DNA from 2 places in the Paenibacillus sp. 1182 genome. Region 2 is predicted to be linked to the other one. Evidence: predicted binding sites of a transcription regulator. Region 2 holds the regulator's gene; the other holds the start of a gene.
The links. Region 2 encodes Rex, which represses fermentation and respiration genes when NADH is low (regulators of the CRP and FNR family bind a similar motif). Its sites were predicted from a motif close to TTGTGAAATATTTCACAA; they were not measured.
Positions count from the first base shown of each region.

Region 1 (7,622 bases), on a different contig from region 2:
AATCCAGCCAATACTCTCCACGTCTTGTTGGTCCAAACTGCCTATCCAGTGACCGGTATCTCCTTTAATAATACCAGCACCTGAAAATTCCAATTCCCCATCGGATTCAGTGATGTTTTGCAATATATAGCTTTTTTTGGAATGCATCATCCCATCCAATTCAGACAAATTGACCCCCCTCATTACCTTGCTGGTTCTGAAATGGTTACGAAGCATATACAGAATATGAATGGATGGGACTTCTTCCTTATATTTGGTAACTAAAGTACTAGCTGCTCGTCCCTTGCTTAAGAAGACCAAGCAACTCGGGCGAATATCATTATCACGAAGCGCAAAATCCATCAATTGCTGCATCGTCTGTTCTTTCGCCAAATCGGTAGCAACCACCATGACCTTTAGATGGTGGCCAATAACGGGGCGATCCAAACGGAGAGAGAGCTGCCGGAAGATTTCAAGCAAAGAATCTCCTGTGCCAGTTATGTTGTTATAGTTTGGCTCTTGTCCCCCTCCTCCGCCTTGTTGGTTTGGGCTTCCAGATGATTTTTTGGGGACGATTTGTACGCTGGCCGTAATTTTATTTTTCTTGAAGTAACGGCTACCTTTCTTCTCCAGATCCTGTTCCAATGGAGTGAGCTCCCCCTTATCCAGAGAAAGTCCTGTATATATGCTAAGTTCCTCTACTTCTTTGCTGCTCCAACAACCGACTTGAGTCACCAGAAGAATAAAGGCAAGCAGTACAGATAGGATAGGTCGTCTACACATTTTGCTTCATTCCCTTCTTCCTGATCATGAACACAATGGAGAGAAATACCGGAATCAAAATAAATAATAGGATTCCCATATATCCGATCGCATCGCCCAGGCTAAACACTTCCATCATACGAACAGGAGTCATTGTGGAGATAAAGATTAGCGGGATTAAACCGAAAACCGCATAACGATATTTAAAACCAAACACCTGTGAAACACCTAAGGATGCATTGAAGAAAAAACTGCAGGAATTACAAAACATTTGCATCATCCAGATCACTAGCAGTGGAAACTCTAGACGTTCAAAAAGAAATCCGGGGATTTCAAAACTGCGCATCAAATTAATGGTAGGCCAAGTACTTGTCACAGTGGAATCTACCGATAGCCCGCCGATGACCATAACTACGGTCAAAAAGTACAAAATTAAAGGGATACTGATCCCCACTACCATGGCCTTAAATGCTTTCTCGGGGTGTTGCATAAAAGCGACCAGTGTCATGACGACTTCACATCCACTGAAAACAAGGATAGTTGATTTCAGTCCCTTGATGACGGGTAAAACCCCTTCACTCAATACGGGACGAAGATGATCAATTTCAAAAATCCTTAAGCTAAAGAGAAAACAAAAAAGCAGAAAGAAAAGACTGATTGGAAGTACAATCTGGTACAGTCGCACGATGGGATTAATGCCTCCAAAAACTAAATAACTCCCTACCCAGATAAATGGAATCACAATCGCCCAGATGGGTGTGCCTTCGAGTAGAAAAAACATGGTCACTTCAGCTAACACACGTATTTCAAAGCCGGCAATGATTATAAAGTATATAATCAATAGCACGCTTAAGATTCCTCCCGGAACAGTGCCTACAATTCTTCTGGAGTATTGGTATATGGTGTTTCCGGGAAACTGTTGACTTAATTTCACCATGACCCAGACGACGAATATGACAATACCTCCACCGATGAGGACAGAAAGCCATGCATCAGGAGTCTGTACTTGTTCAGTTACACCCCTCGGCAGTGTCAAAATCCCTGCGCCCAATACGGTATTGGTCAGGAATACAGCCGCCTGCTTCGTTGTGATCTTGTCATCAGAGCGTCTAAACACAGTAGCTCCTCCTTCGTCTTGGCATCATGGTCTACGCCTTTTTTGCTGCGTTTTCATCATAACAGGTCTTCGTTTCATTAGAGATATAGGAGCTCGGATGTACATATCTTTCAAGTCGCTTAGACGCATCGGGGAAAAGGGAGTCACATATGGGACGCCGAAGCTTTTCAATTTCGTCAGATGGATACAAATCAACAGAAAGAACAATATGGTTCCGAGCATCCCCAGGATTGCTGCAAAGAGCATGCCGACGAAACGCAGTAGGCGCAAGGTAATGCCCGCACTGTATGTCGGTATCGAAAATGAAGAAATGGCAGTTACCGCAACCACAATCACCAGGAAGGGGCTGACGATGCCCGCATTTACAGCAGCGTCGCCGATGACCAAGCCTCCCACAATGCCCATTGCAGGACCAATGGGTTTGGGCAATCGGATGCCGGCTTCCCGCAGGATTTCGATCGAAATTTCCAGAATCATGACTTCAATGACGGAAGGAAAAGGGACGCCTTGACGGGTCTGAATGATGCTAATGACCAGCTTGGTCGGAATCAAACCGGGATGAAATGAAATAAAAGAGATATACAAAGCAGGGCCCATCAGCGCTATGAAAGCTCCAAAAAATCTCAGCAAACGTAAAAGTGAACCTGGAATCCAGCGTTCATAATAATCCTCGGGAGATTGAAGCAGCATACTGAAGGTCACCGGGACAATAAGTGCAAAGGGAGTCCCGTCCAGAAGAATGGCTATTCTTCCTTCCAGTAATGCATTAATGACACGGTCGGGTCGCTCTGTGTTGTGAACCTGCTGGAACGGACTTAAGTAATTGTCTTCAATGAGTTGCTCCACATAACCGGATTCAGCCAAAAAATCCATATCTATTTTTGATATTCTGCGGTTTACTTCTTCAAGAAGATCCGGATTCACAATATCCTTGATGTACGCGACAACCAGATCCTTTTTGATTCGGCTTCCCACTTGAAATTTCTTCATTTCCAGACTTTTATTTAAGCCCTGGCGTCGAAGCATCGAAGTATTTTCACTTAATACTTCCGTAAAACCGATTCTGGGACCCCGAAGTAGTGCTTCAGAGGTTGGTTCATTGACGGAGCGAATGGCGCCATTAGGCGAGCCTACCAGTAGTGCTTCCTTCATTCCTTCAATTAATAAGGCAGTATGACCTAAAAGGATGAACTCGTGCAGTTCCTCCATACTGGTAACTTCACTAATTTGCGTAAGTGGCATCAAGCTATCTTTTATAAAAGAGCTACTTATACTTTCCGGCTGTTCCTGTTGGTCCTGCTGGCCCTCAAACATCAAGACCTCCAATACCTGATTGCTCATAAGCTTTTCATCCTGCATGCCTTCTATGAAGACTAATACGGACCGAGCATGAAATTTTTTCAACATAAACTCACGAAAATGCACATCACTATTTCCGCCTATAGACTCTCGGATCGAATTTAAATCGGAATCGTAATTCCCTGTAATTTTAGAGTTTGGTTTATTCTGTTGATCAAGGTGCTCTTCGTTATTTTCATCGGAGAGCGGCCGACCGGAAGAATGTTTGGATTTCGCTCCCTTACTACCGACAAACGAATAAATCGAGGTGTTTATATAATAAATCCCTAAAGGAATAATCAACGCGAGGCCTGCTTGAAAGAGTATACTCCAGCTCGGAATATAAGAAATTATTTTAGACCACAAGATGACCACCTCCAAACGATTCAATTCTAAGATACAAGTTGTCCCTAAAGTATTCCTTATAAAGGTTGTATTTACACATGAACTGGAAAGATTCGTTCGATGACCAGAGCAAATGATCATCAACTACACTATTTTTAAATCTAATCATTACGGCAGATCTCACACCAAACACTTCTGTTTTTGTTTTAGGGCTATCTAGCACTGAGAGTCAGCGTAGGGAATGGTGCAAAACCCCTTGAAACGGAATAGGGAAATCCCTAAACATTCTTAATGCGAACCACATTGTGATTATAATCACATATAGCTCTATCTGCTGTATTAAAATAGAAGCATAAACAATATTCATTAGAAACGTAGAGATGTCGTCGGATAGGAAGTAGCGTCGAATGAATGGAGGAACCGGTATATGATAAACAGTAAAAAGAAGCTTGTGGTTATAGGGAACGGGATGGCTGGTATCAATACGGTCGAACAAATTTTAAAATTAACAGATAAATATGAAATTACAGTCCTGGGAAGTGAGCCGCATCCGAACTATAACAGGATCATGCTCTCTTATGTGTTGGAAGGTAGTAAAACAATAGATGATATCATACTGAACGATTTGCAATGGTATGCGGATCAAGGGATTACTTTATATACAGGAAAAATGGTTAAAAGTATCGACGGTGAGAACAAGAAGATTCTCACCGAAGACGGACTGGAAATTGATTACGATGTGGCTTTGGTGGCTACTGGTTCACAATCGTTTATTCTGCCTATTCCGGGTAAAGAATTACCGGGAGTTATTGGTTTCCGAGATATCGCCGATTGCTCGGCAATGCTGGAAGCGGCAAAGACCTATAAAAAGGCCGCTGTCATTGGTGGAGGTCTGTTGGGGCTGGAGGCAGCTAAAGGCCTGGTCAATCTGGGGATGGATGTTACGGTCGTTCATTTAATGGAAGATTTGATGGAACGTCAGCTAGACCGGGAAGCCTCTGCGATGCTAAAAGCAGAACTAGAACGCCAGGGAATCAAGTTTGCTATGCAAATGCAAACTTCGGAGGTGTACGGTCAAGATCGGGTACAAGGACTGCGGTTTTCTGACGGAAGCGAGCTGGAAGCGGATTTGGTCGTTATGGCGGTTGGGATCAAGCCTAATATTCAGGTAGCTGTGCAAAGTGGTATGGAAACGAACCGTGGTATTGTAGTCGATGATTTGATGAGAACCTCTGTGCCGGATGTATATGCTGTAGGGGAATGTGTTGAACACCGCGGAATCTGTTATGGTCTGGTAGCTCCGCTGTTTGAGCAGGGAAGTGTCATTGCCAAACATTTGGCAGGCGCGGAAACTGAAGGTTATATGGGATCGGTGGTTTCCACCAAGCTCAAAATTTCAGGGGTGGATGTTTTCTCAGCTGGCGAATTCATAACCCAGCCTGAACATACGGTGATTGTAGCAAAAGATGAGTGGAAGCGGACCTACAAAAAAGTGCTGCTTCGTGAAAATAAGATTGTTGGAACTGTACTGTTTGGCGATGTGAGTGAATCTGCTAGCCTGCAAAAATATGTACGTCAGCAAACATTGATGACAGATGAAATATATGGACAGCTCATGGGTACTGGATGCAGCAATCACGGGTCGAAAACATCATCCGCTGAAACGATGGCCGATGATGAAATTGTGTGTGGCTGTAACGGTGTAACTAAAAAGGCCATTGTTGATGCAATTAATGACAATGGATTGACTACAGTCGATGAAATTAAGGCATGTACCGGAGCAACTCGTTCTTGTGGAGGATGTAAGCCGGTCGTGGAGCAGATTCTACAATATGTTCTTGGAGACAGCTTCAAGACGTCAGCCAAGCAAGGAATATGTAGCTGCACAACATTGAGCCGGGACGAGATTGTGGAAGCGATCAAAACCAAAGGGCTGACAACTACGCGTGAAGTGATGAATGTACTGGGTTGGCATAATGATGAAGGTTGCTCCAAATGCCGGCCAGCGCTGAATTACTATCTGGGAATGATTAACCCGGATACCTATGAAAATGAGGGAGATTCCCGTTTTGTAAATGAGCGATTGCACGCAAACATTCAAAAGGATGGAACGTTTACAGTTGTTCCTAGAATGTACGGCGGTGTAACGACCCCAGAAGATTTGAAGAAGATAGCAGATGTTTCTCTTAAATACAACGTTAAGGTCGTTAAAGTAACAGGAGGACAGCGGCTTGATTTGATCGGTGTCCGTAAAGAGGATCTGCCTAAAGTATGGGAAGAACTCGATATGCCGTCGGGGTATGCCTACGCGAAGTCACTTCGTACGGTTAAAACCTGTGTTGGATCGCAATTTTGCCGGTTTGGCACACAGGACTCGATGGGAATGGGAGAAGTGTTGGAACGGAAATTCGAACGACTGGACTTCCCGGCAAAATTCAAATTAGCGGTTAATGGATGTCCACGCAACTGTGCGGAATCATGTACCAAAGATATCGGAATCGTAGGTAATGATGGAGGCTGGGAGATCTTTATCGGTGGTAATGGCGGTATTAAAGCACGGTTGGCTGATTCACTCTGTAAAGTGAAAACCGACGCCGAGCTGATTGATATTGTAGGCAGCGTAATGCAATTCTACCGGGAAACAGGGCAATACCTGGAACGTACTTCGGAGTGGGTGGAACGGATCGGTCTGGAAGAGATTCAGAAAGCAGTCGTTCATGATACAGCTAATCGCCAAGCTTTAGTAGAACGTATCGAATTTGCACTGCAACAGGTCGAAGACCCTTGGAAAAAGATCATCAATGATGAGGATTCACGCAAGAATTTATTCGAGGTTGTCACCCCGTCTATTGTGTAATTGTATCTAAAATGCCTGAGGAAGGGAGCAATCAAGCAAATGATCAAAAATGCCGAATGGCTTGTCGTCGGTCACAGTAAGGATTTTCCGATCAGAATAGGACGTACCATCCACATCAAAGGTGTCGAAATTGCTGTTTTTCGCACTTCGGAGAATGAGCTTTATGCTGTTGAAAATATCAATCCTCATCCCAAAAGAGGTCCTCTTACAGAGGCGATAGTATCTGGTCATTATATCTATGATCCTTTATATGACTGGAAAATTGACCTGCAGACAGGCATCGTTCAAGAGCCTGATCACGGACAAGTTAAAACGTTCGCTGTTTGTGAAGAGGGAGAAGAAGTAAAAATATCGCTCGAAACGGTTTAGTTCATCTGATGGAATACAAATAAAAAGGGCTCAACAGGACAATCCTGTTGGGCCCTTTTCGGCTTGGATCAGGTAATGGTAATGCCTGCACTCGCATAACCCACCACGGTGTTGAGGAGGGAGGCTCCTGTAGCCGTTGCTGAGAAGACCATAAGTAGACGGGTCTGCGCGGTTACGGGTATAGCCAATTCGGTAGTAATACCACTAGAGATCGTTCCCAAAGCAACAATGTCAGTCAGTGGGGGAGTCAATATAACGGTAGCTCCGGGAATCGCTGTGAAGGAATTATTAGGTGTTGGGGAACTAAACAACTGGGCAGTAATGCTAACGGATGATGCTAAGAGGGTCAGAGCAGCTGTTGTACTGAAGTAACCAGCAATAGAGGTAATTACGCCATCCCGTGGTACGGAAAAAGCAAAGTTAATAAGCGGTCCTACAAGCGTACCTGTGAGGTCAATGGTATCGCCTACGAGGCCAATACCTGTAGCTGAGCTTCCGAAGCCGATCAAACTTGTGGTTCCTACCAGCCCACCAAGAACAGTTGTCAGTGTAGCAGGCCCTCCGGAAGCAAACGGGATGATGGCTCCCGAGCCGGTGGCTCCGGTAATCCCTGTAACGCCCGTAACACCCGTGGCCCCAGCGGGTCCGACAGCGCCAACCGCGCCCGGTAGACCATCGGCTCCCGTAGCACCCGTAGCGCCGACTGGTCCGGCAGGGCCTTCCGGTCCAGCGGCCCCGATAGGCCCAGCGGGCCCAGCGGCGCCCACAGGTCCCGCAGGCCCGTCAAGGCCCACAGGTCCGGCCGCTCCGATAGGTCCGGGAGCCCCTTGTGGCCCTGGTCCACCTGCTGGTCCA
Region 1 covers NZ_JAFICR010000005.1:294,054-301,675, forward strand. The annotation lists gene JOD82_RS12720 (Ger(x)C family spore germination protein) at 1-762, opposite strand, end outside; gene JOD82_RS12725 (GerAB/ArcD/ProY family transporter) at 755-1,858, opposite strand; gene JOD82_RS12730 (spore germination protein) at 1,883-3,562, opposite strand; gene nirB (nitrite reductase large subunit NirB) at 3,969-6,398, shown strand; gene nirD (nitrite reductase small subunit NirD) at 6,438-6,767, shown strand; gene JOD82_RS12745 (exosporium glycoprotein BclB-related protein) at 6,836-7,622, opposite strand, start outside.
Region 1: nirB (nitrite reductase large subunit NirB) is a predicted target of Rex. The motif match lies at 3,845-3,862, and genes of this name have one in related genera.

Region 2 (7,622 bases):
CGACTTTGCACCGTATTCTGTTGCCAGACGCAGCGCTTCACTTGCAGGAACTGCCGTAGGGTCACCGGATACACCCTTGTGAATAAGTGCTGCCAGACGCATTTCCTCGAACATATCCAGGTTATTATTGCTGGCAGGACCATCCGTTCCGAGAGAAACCGTAACCCCTGCACGCAGCAATTCAGGCACTCTTGCCACACCACTTGCCAGCTTCAAGTTGCTGCCAGGATTGTGGGAAACCGCTACACCACGTTCTGCCAGTAAAGCTATTTCTTCGTCGTTCAAATGAACGCCATGGGCAACAAGCGAAGGACGGGAGAAAAAGCCAAGCTTATCCAAGTGTGCAACCGGACGCAAACCGTAGTCGCGTACGTTTTGCTCTACTTCGGCGATCGTCTCAGACATGTGCGTATGCAGTGGCAAGTCCAGATCATGCGCAGCTTGTACGAATTTTTCAATAAACGCAGGTGGACATGTATATGGCGCGTGCGGAGACATCATCGTAGTAATACGCCCGTCTGCTTTACCGTGCCAGTTACGTGCAAAAGTCACGGCCTCTGCCAGCTTGATTCGCTGTTCTTCCTCCGAACATAGTCCAATTGCTCCACGCATCAGACTTGCACGAATACCTGACTCTTCAGCCACACGAGCCACTTCATCCATATGATCGTACATATCGAGGAAGGTTGTTGTTCCACCTTTCAGCATTTCCAGCACAGACAAGGACGTACCCCAGTACACGTCTGTAGAAGTAAACTTGGCTTCCATAGGCCACATTTTTTCTTGAAGCCATACTTGAAGTGCCAAATCATCTCCATGCCCACGCAGTAGAGACATCGCCGCATGACCATGAGTATTGATCAGACCAGGTAAAAACAATAGCCCTTTACCATCGATCGCTTCCGTCTCTTCCTCACCCGCAGGCAAGGTTTCGCCAATATAAGTAATACGACTATCCTCCACAATCATAAAACCATGGACTACCCCTGCTTCTGGTCCATTTATGGCAAAAGATCCGTTTTTAATCATCCATTTATTCACTGTCATATTGGGTTTCTTCCTTTCCGTCCTCCAAATAATAAGCGAGGCTAAGCAAATCAGTTGTAAAGTCTGTGGCATGAATCCGAATGTTGGCTGGTGCCTTGAGAGTAGTCGGTGCAAAGTTCAGGATCGCTCCAATTCCGCTCTCAATAAGCCTGTCAGCCACGTGCTGTGCTTCAAAATCAGGTACGGTAATAATCCCGATTCGAATGTGTTTTTCTTTCACAGTCGCTTCCAGTTCATCCATCGGTTGCACGACCAATGTATTGATCTTGGTTCCTACCTTATCCGGAAACGCATCAAATACCGCTACAATCTTCATATTGTCTTTTAAATAAGCGTTATAATTCGAAAGGGCTTGCCCCAGATTACCCGCTCCGACCAATACTACATTAATTTGTTGGTCGATTTTCAGGATATGGCGTATTTTCTCAATGAGATAAGAAACATCATAACCAATACCCTTCCGACCAAAATCTCCAAAATAAGCAAGATCTTTACGGATTTGGGCCGGGTTCAAATCTAGCCTCTGTCCCAACTCTTGAGAAGAGACCGTAGCCACCTCCCGTTTGTGCAGTGCATTCAGATAACGTAAATATACGGGTAACCTCCGTACGACAGCCTCTGAAATTTTATCTGATTTCATACTTGCTCCCCCTAATTGTAACGAACATACTTATGTCCGTCCGTTATGCCTCTGTCTCCGGGGCGGATTGGAGCCATTCGGCGATGCGGGGCACCATTTGCTCCGATGGCATATGCTCCATTTTTGGTCCCGGTAACGAGTACAAAAAGTGCTTTCCGTAATAGGATTCAATCACACGCGTATCATAAACGATAACGACCCCGTGGTCGTTCGCTGTACGTACCAACCGACCAAATCCCTGTTTGAAGCGAATGACCGCTTGCGGTACAGACAGCTTCATAAATGGATTCTTCTTCTGCTGCTGGAGCAGTTCGCTTTTTGCCTCCAGCAGCGGGTGATTCGGCGGTTGAAACGGCAAGCGAACAATGGCTAGACAAGTCAGAGCCTTCCCCGGAATATCGACGCCTTCCCAGAAACTGCTGGTCCCCAGCAATACAGAAGCTTTCGCTTCCTGAAACCGGCGGGTTAGCTTGCTGCGACTTCCACTGTCCACACCTTGTCCCAGCACAGTAATTTCGCTGGATGCTAAGGCCTCTTTGAGCGGCTCATACACTTGCCGGAGCATCCGATAGGACGTAAACAGAACGAGCATTCTCCCACGTGTCGCCTGAGCAGTCGCTCCTAGAGAGCTAACGAGCATATCTACAAAATGCGCATCTCCTACACTGCCCTTCACACTTGGGAAATCCCGTGGAATAACCAGCAACACCTGATCCCTGTAATTAAAGGGTGACGGGAGCTGCGAAGTCATCAGCCGCTCTTGATCTGCGGCCTCCTGTAAGCCGAGCTGATCGATCATGTACTGAAACGACTTATCTACCGACAAGGTAGCAGAAGTCAGAATAATGCTTCTTTTTTTGTCAAAAAACATTTCTTTCAACTGGCGGCTCACATCGACGGGTACCGCATAAAATTGCAATGATTTACTACGGAATTGCCCGCTCGCCTCGAGCCAGTATACGGTTGTTTCATCATCGAGTCGGATAAAAAAGCGCAAATTTTCTCGAATCCCCGCCAAATCCTTGAGCAGACCCGTGATATCTGTAATAAGGCTATCCGCCGCATAATCGTCATGTTCTTCCTTGACGTCCAGCATCAGCTTGTCGCCCTTGCGCAAAATTTCGCTCATTGTTACATATAGCTGATTTTCCAAAGCTCCCGCCTGATCCCACTTTGCAGGCTTGGCCGAAGGTTTGAGACGGGAAGAAAACTGTCCTGTTTCACCCGGTGTCGCATCACTTCGCTCCGGCAACATGCCAAACAGTTTGTCGCTTAGCAGGTCCCAAGTTTCCTTCACCTCTAACACGAGCGGATACAGCTGATCAATGGTTGAGGCCCAATCTGCCGACTTCTCGTGTCCCGATTTCGCCAACTGTTGACGAAGTGAAGGCAGTTGTCCATTCTTGCTGTCTTTGAACAGTCGCGTCAGTGTATGCACGAGTGTGAAATATTTCATATGCATACCTAGGTGTTTACCAGCTACTTCCTCCAGGTGATGGGCTTCATCTATCACCAGATGTTCATAGCTCGGCAATAACTGATGACTGGCTTTGACGTCTGTGAACAACTTAGAATGATTCGTAATAACAACATCCGCTATTCCTGCTTCATGGCGTGCACGATGATAATAACATTTGCGGAACCATGGGCAAGAACGACCAAGACAGGACTCTGAATCACTCGCCACCGTTTCCCAGAAATCCCCTCCACGGTTGCTCAGATTCAGTTCTTCATCATCACCGGTTTCTGTTAGCGTCAACCAGACGATCATCTGAGCCGCTGTAATTAAATCTTCCTTCGGTGTCGCGAAGTCTCTTCTATTTATTTTATGTTCAAACTTACGCAGACACAAATAATGTCCCCGACCCTTGAAAATAGCAGCCCGGAACGGAAACGGAATCACCTTGGTCAGCATCGGAATGTCGCGCTCGCGTAATTGCTCCTGCAGGTTGATCGTATGTGTACTCACCATAACGCGCTGTCCCTTTTTCACACTGTGATACAGCGATGGGAGCAAATAACCCAGGGACTTCCCTGTGCCTGTACCTGCTTCAATCAGCAGATGCTTGTCTTCACTCAGTGCCTGATTCACACCCTCAATCATCTGTATCTGCGCCTCGCGCTCCTCATATTGGCTCAAGGATGAACGCAAATTGTCCCGCACATCATCCATGTACTCCTCAAAGGAAACACCTGACAGTGGATTCGGGTCATCTTCTCTACGCGGAGCAGCTAGCTCCGTCCAATCTTCCACTTTTAGCGCAAGCTGACGAAAAAACTGATATCCCTCCAAATCCTGAATAGGATCAAGCTCTTTCTCTTCACGCACCCCATCAAGAAACCATCCAAGGTCACTGTCTTCCTCTGCAAACAAATCACTAAGCCGCTGTATCGTTATCAGAGGTAATGCTTGAAGCTCACCCAGACACTTTAAAAACACCTCAGCCGTAGCCAATGCGTCGCTGTCTGCTTGGTGAGGGCGATCATGTGCCAGCCCGAACTCAGAAGACACAAAACCCAACTGATACGAAGATAGTGATGGAAACATAATTTTCAGAAAATCCATTGTATCCAAGATTCTTCCGCTAAATGGCAAGTATCCGCACCGATCCAGAGCGTTTTGCAAAAAATTAAAATCAAACGCCACATTATGACCGACCAGTACAACATCGTCCAGCATAGGCACAAGCTCCATCATCATTTCTTCAAGTGCAGGTGCATCCTTCACGTCATCGTCTGTAATTCCGGTCAATCCAGTGATAAAAGGTGGAATAGATCTGCCAGGGTTCACATAAGAGCCGTAAACACGGGAAATGCTGTTATCATGATCTATAATTGCAAGTCCGACTTGAATGATGTCATCCGCGGACTGGGTGCCTGTCGTTTCAAAATCCAATACCGCAAATTTCATTCGGGCTTAATCCTTTCTTATGACACTTACAAAAATAATAACTCCGTATATTAGCATAGCAGAAGATCGCGTGTTTGGAAATTAAGACAGCCAAAAAAGACGATGCATACGCCGCCTCAGGAGGTGGGCATGCATCGTCTTACTCGGTGTCTGACAACTACATCCAGGTCATTATGGAGCTGTCGTATCGAAGCTTTTCGGTACCGGACAAACAGGCTTCCATATTGTGCAGCGGCTCGGGTAACGCAGGATCGAACTGATGTGCGAGAGCAAAACATTTTTGCGCCTCCTCTACGTCAGCCTGCTTTGCCAACAGACAGCCTAGCGCATTATAGATGACCGCTTTTAGTCCTGCCTGCTCAGTCAGGTCCAGCACCTTCTGAAAATGGTATACAGCTTCTGCTGGATCATCTAGTTGAAAATAGGCCATTCCCATATACATGCGACTCTGCCAACTGTTCGGAAAATGCTGTAGTACCTGCTCAAATTGTTGGATCGCCTCAGGGTACATAAGTAATCGATAATACCCTTGCCCCCGACTAAAAGCCGGCAGCTCTTTTTCAGGCAGCTCCGTGTCAGACATATCGGTCTCCGCGGAAAAGCCGGCCGCACGCAGGCACACCATTTTTTCCTCAAAGGCCAGCCACTCATCCATAATTCCGTCACTCATTCTCCGCAGCAGACTCCAGTGCTGTAGCAGCTCCTGCCTGCGGGAGCCCTGGGCTGATGGGTAATGCTTCACGATATCATCTAACATGCTGTTCATTTCTGCGAATACATGCTGGAACATGTGCATCCCGCCCTTATGAAAGATGGATTAATACACTCACATTTTTCGCTTAAAAGACGGGTTTCATCCGCACTCCCATTCATTACATGATCGTCGCATGTACTTCTTTGTTCATCGTTTGGGCTGGTTTATTATGTTCATCAACAAATACCACTGTTGGTTTGTATGTTTTGGCCTCTTCATTTGACATGGAAGCATAGGAAATAATAATGACTGTATCACCAGGCTGCACCAAACGAGCTGCCGCACCGTTGAGACAGATCACACCGCTCCCACGCGGTCCGGGGATAACATAGGTTTCCAGTCGAGCTCCATTGTTATTGTTTACAATTTGAACCTTTTCATTCTCCAACAGATCCGATGTCTCCATGAGATCTTCATCTATAGTGATACTCCCCACATAGTTCAGGTTAGCTTCCGTAACCGTAGCGCGGTGAATTTTGGATTTCATCATAGTTCTAAACATGGGAAAGCACCTCCGCCTTCTGTATTCTTATATTGTCAATCAGTCGGGTACTGCCAAATTTCACAGCTAGCGCTACGATGATGTCTTCCTGAACATCACATAGCCGCTGCTCGGGAAGAAGGGGCTCCAGACCGGGAAAAGTTAAAATTTCAATGTAATCAATGTCTGCTAAAGGAGAGGAAGTAATGGTGGACTCCACCATTTGATGTAACTGACGAATCGTAATTGTGTTTGTTACAATATCTTCGCTCACTTCTTGCACCTTACGCAGTGACTGGGACAGCACCAATGCCTGCTCGCGCTGTTCTGCACTTAAATACACGTTACGGGAGCTGAGGGCCAAACCATCCGCCTCTCTGACGATGGGACAAGGTACGATAGTCACGTTCATATTGAGATCAGTCACCATCTGCTGGAGCACAGCAACCTGCTGTGCGTCCTTCATCCCAAAAAAGGCCAAATCAGGACCTATCATGTTAAAAAGCTTGGCTACCACCGTAGTCACACCATCAAAATGGCCGGGACGGGAAGCACCGCACAAGCGATCTGTCAAAGCGGATACACGAATTTTGGTTTGGGTTGGTTGTGGATACATTTCTGCTACAGTTGGCAAAAATACAATATCCACGCCCTCGCGCCGTGCTACCTCCAAATCACGAGCTTCATCGCGGGGATAGCTTTCCAGATCTTCATTCGGTCCAAATTGGATCGGATTTACGAAAATGCTAAGCACCACCGTATCTGCCATTTCACGCGCCTTGTGCATCAAGCTCGCATGTCCTTCATGCAGGTATCCCATCGTTGGTACAAAGCCGACTTTATGTTGCAGTAAAGAGGCAGAATCGTGTACCGTTTTTGCTCCATTGGCTCCAAGTTGCCGACGTTCGGCAATAACCTTGCGTAGTTGAGCCACTTCTCTTACGATGATCATGACTGAGATTCCACCTTTTCCTTAGCTTGTTTCTGCGCTTGTCCTTTTGCCTGTCCGTACAAGGACTCCAGGGACTCCACAACACGGTCATCCGCGCTGAATACATGCTCTGCGGCCGGGAATGCCCGCCCTTTCACATCACTTACATACTGCTCAATGCTGCTACGGATCAAGCCGCCTACATCGGCATAGGTTTTAACAAAGCGTTTGCTGAAATAAGGAGATGCGTACTGAATCAGATCGTGATAAACAAGTACTTGACCGTCACATCCACGTCCTGCACCGATTCCAATGGTTGGAATGGAAAGTTCTTTAGAAATCGCCGTTGCCACTTCCTCAGTCACCAATTCCAAGACAATACCAAAGGCACCCGCCTGCTCTAATGCCTTGGCATCTGCCATCAACCGGCGTGCGTCTGCTTCGTCCTTACCTTGAATGCGATAGCCACCAATTTGATTAACTGATTGCGGAGTAAGCCCGATATGTCCCAGCACAGGTACACCTGCCTGAACAGTCGCTTTTACGACATCGGTAATTTCAGCTCCGCCCTCCAATTTAACAGCATGCGCATGTCCTTCTTGCATCAGACGGCGGATGCCTTGAAGACTTTCGGATATGCTGCCGTGATATGTCATAAAAGGCATGTCCGCTACGATAAATGTATTCTCAGCGCCTCTTGCAACTGTCCGGGAATGGTACACCATATCATCCAAGGTCACAGGGATGGTCGAATCGTAACCAAGAACTACGTTACCCAGCGAGTCCCCCACGAGAATGATGTCAATTCCCGCCTCCTCGGCTATCTTAGCCGATGGATAATCATAGGCGGTCAGCATA
Region 2 covers NZ_JAFICR010000001.1:203,733-211,354, reverse strand. The annotation lists gene JOD82_RS01085 (amidohydrolase) at 1-1,047, opposite strand, end outside; gene JOD82_RS01080 (redox-sensing transcriptional repressor Rex) at 1,034-1,687, opposite strand; gene dinG (ATP-dependent DNA helicase DinG) at 1,731-4,598, opposite strand; gene JOD82_RS01070 (tetratricopeptide repeat protein) at 4,756-5,388, opposite strand; gene panD (aspartate 1-decarboxylase) at 5,471-5,854, opposite strand; gene panC (pantoate--beta-alanine ligase) at 5,847-6,785, opposite strand; gene panB (3-methyl-2-oxobutanoate hydroxymethyltransferase) at 6,782-7,622, opposite strand, start outside.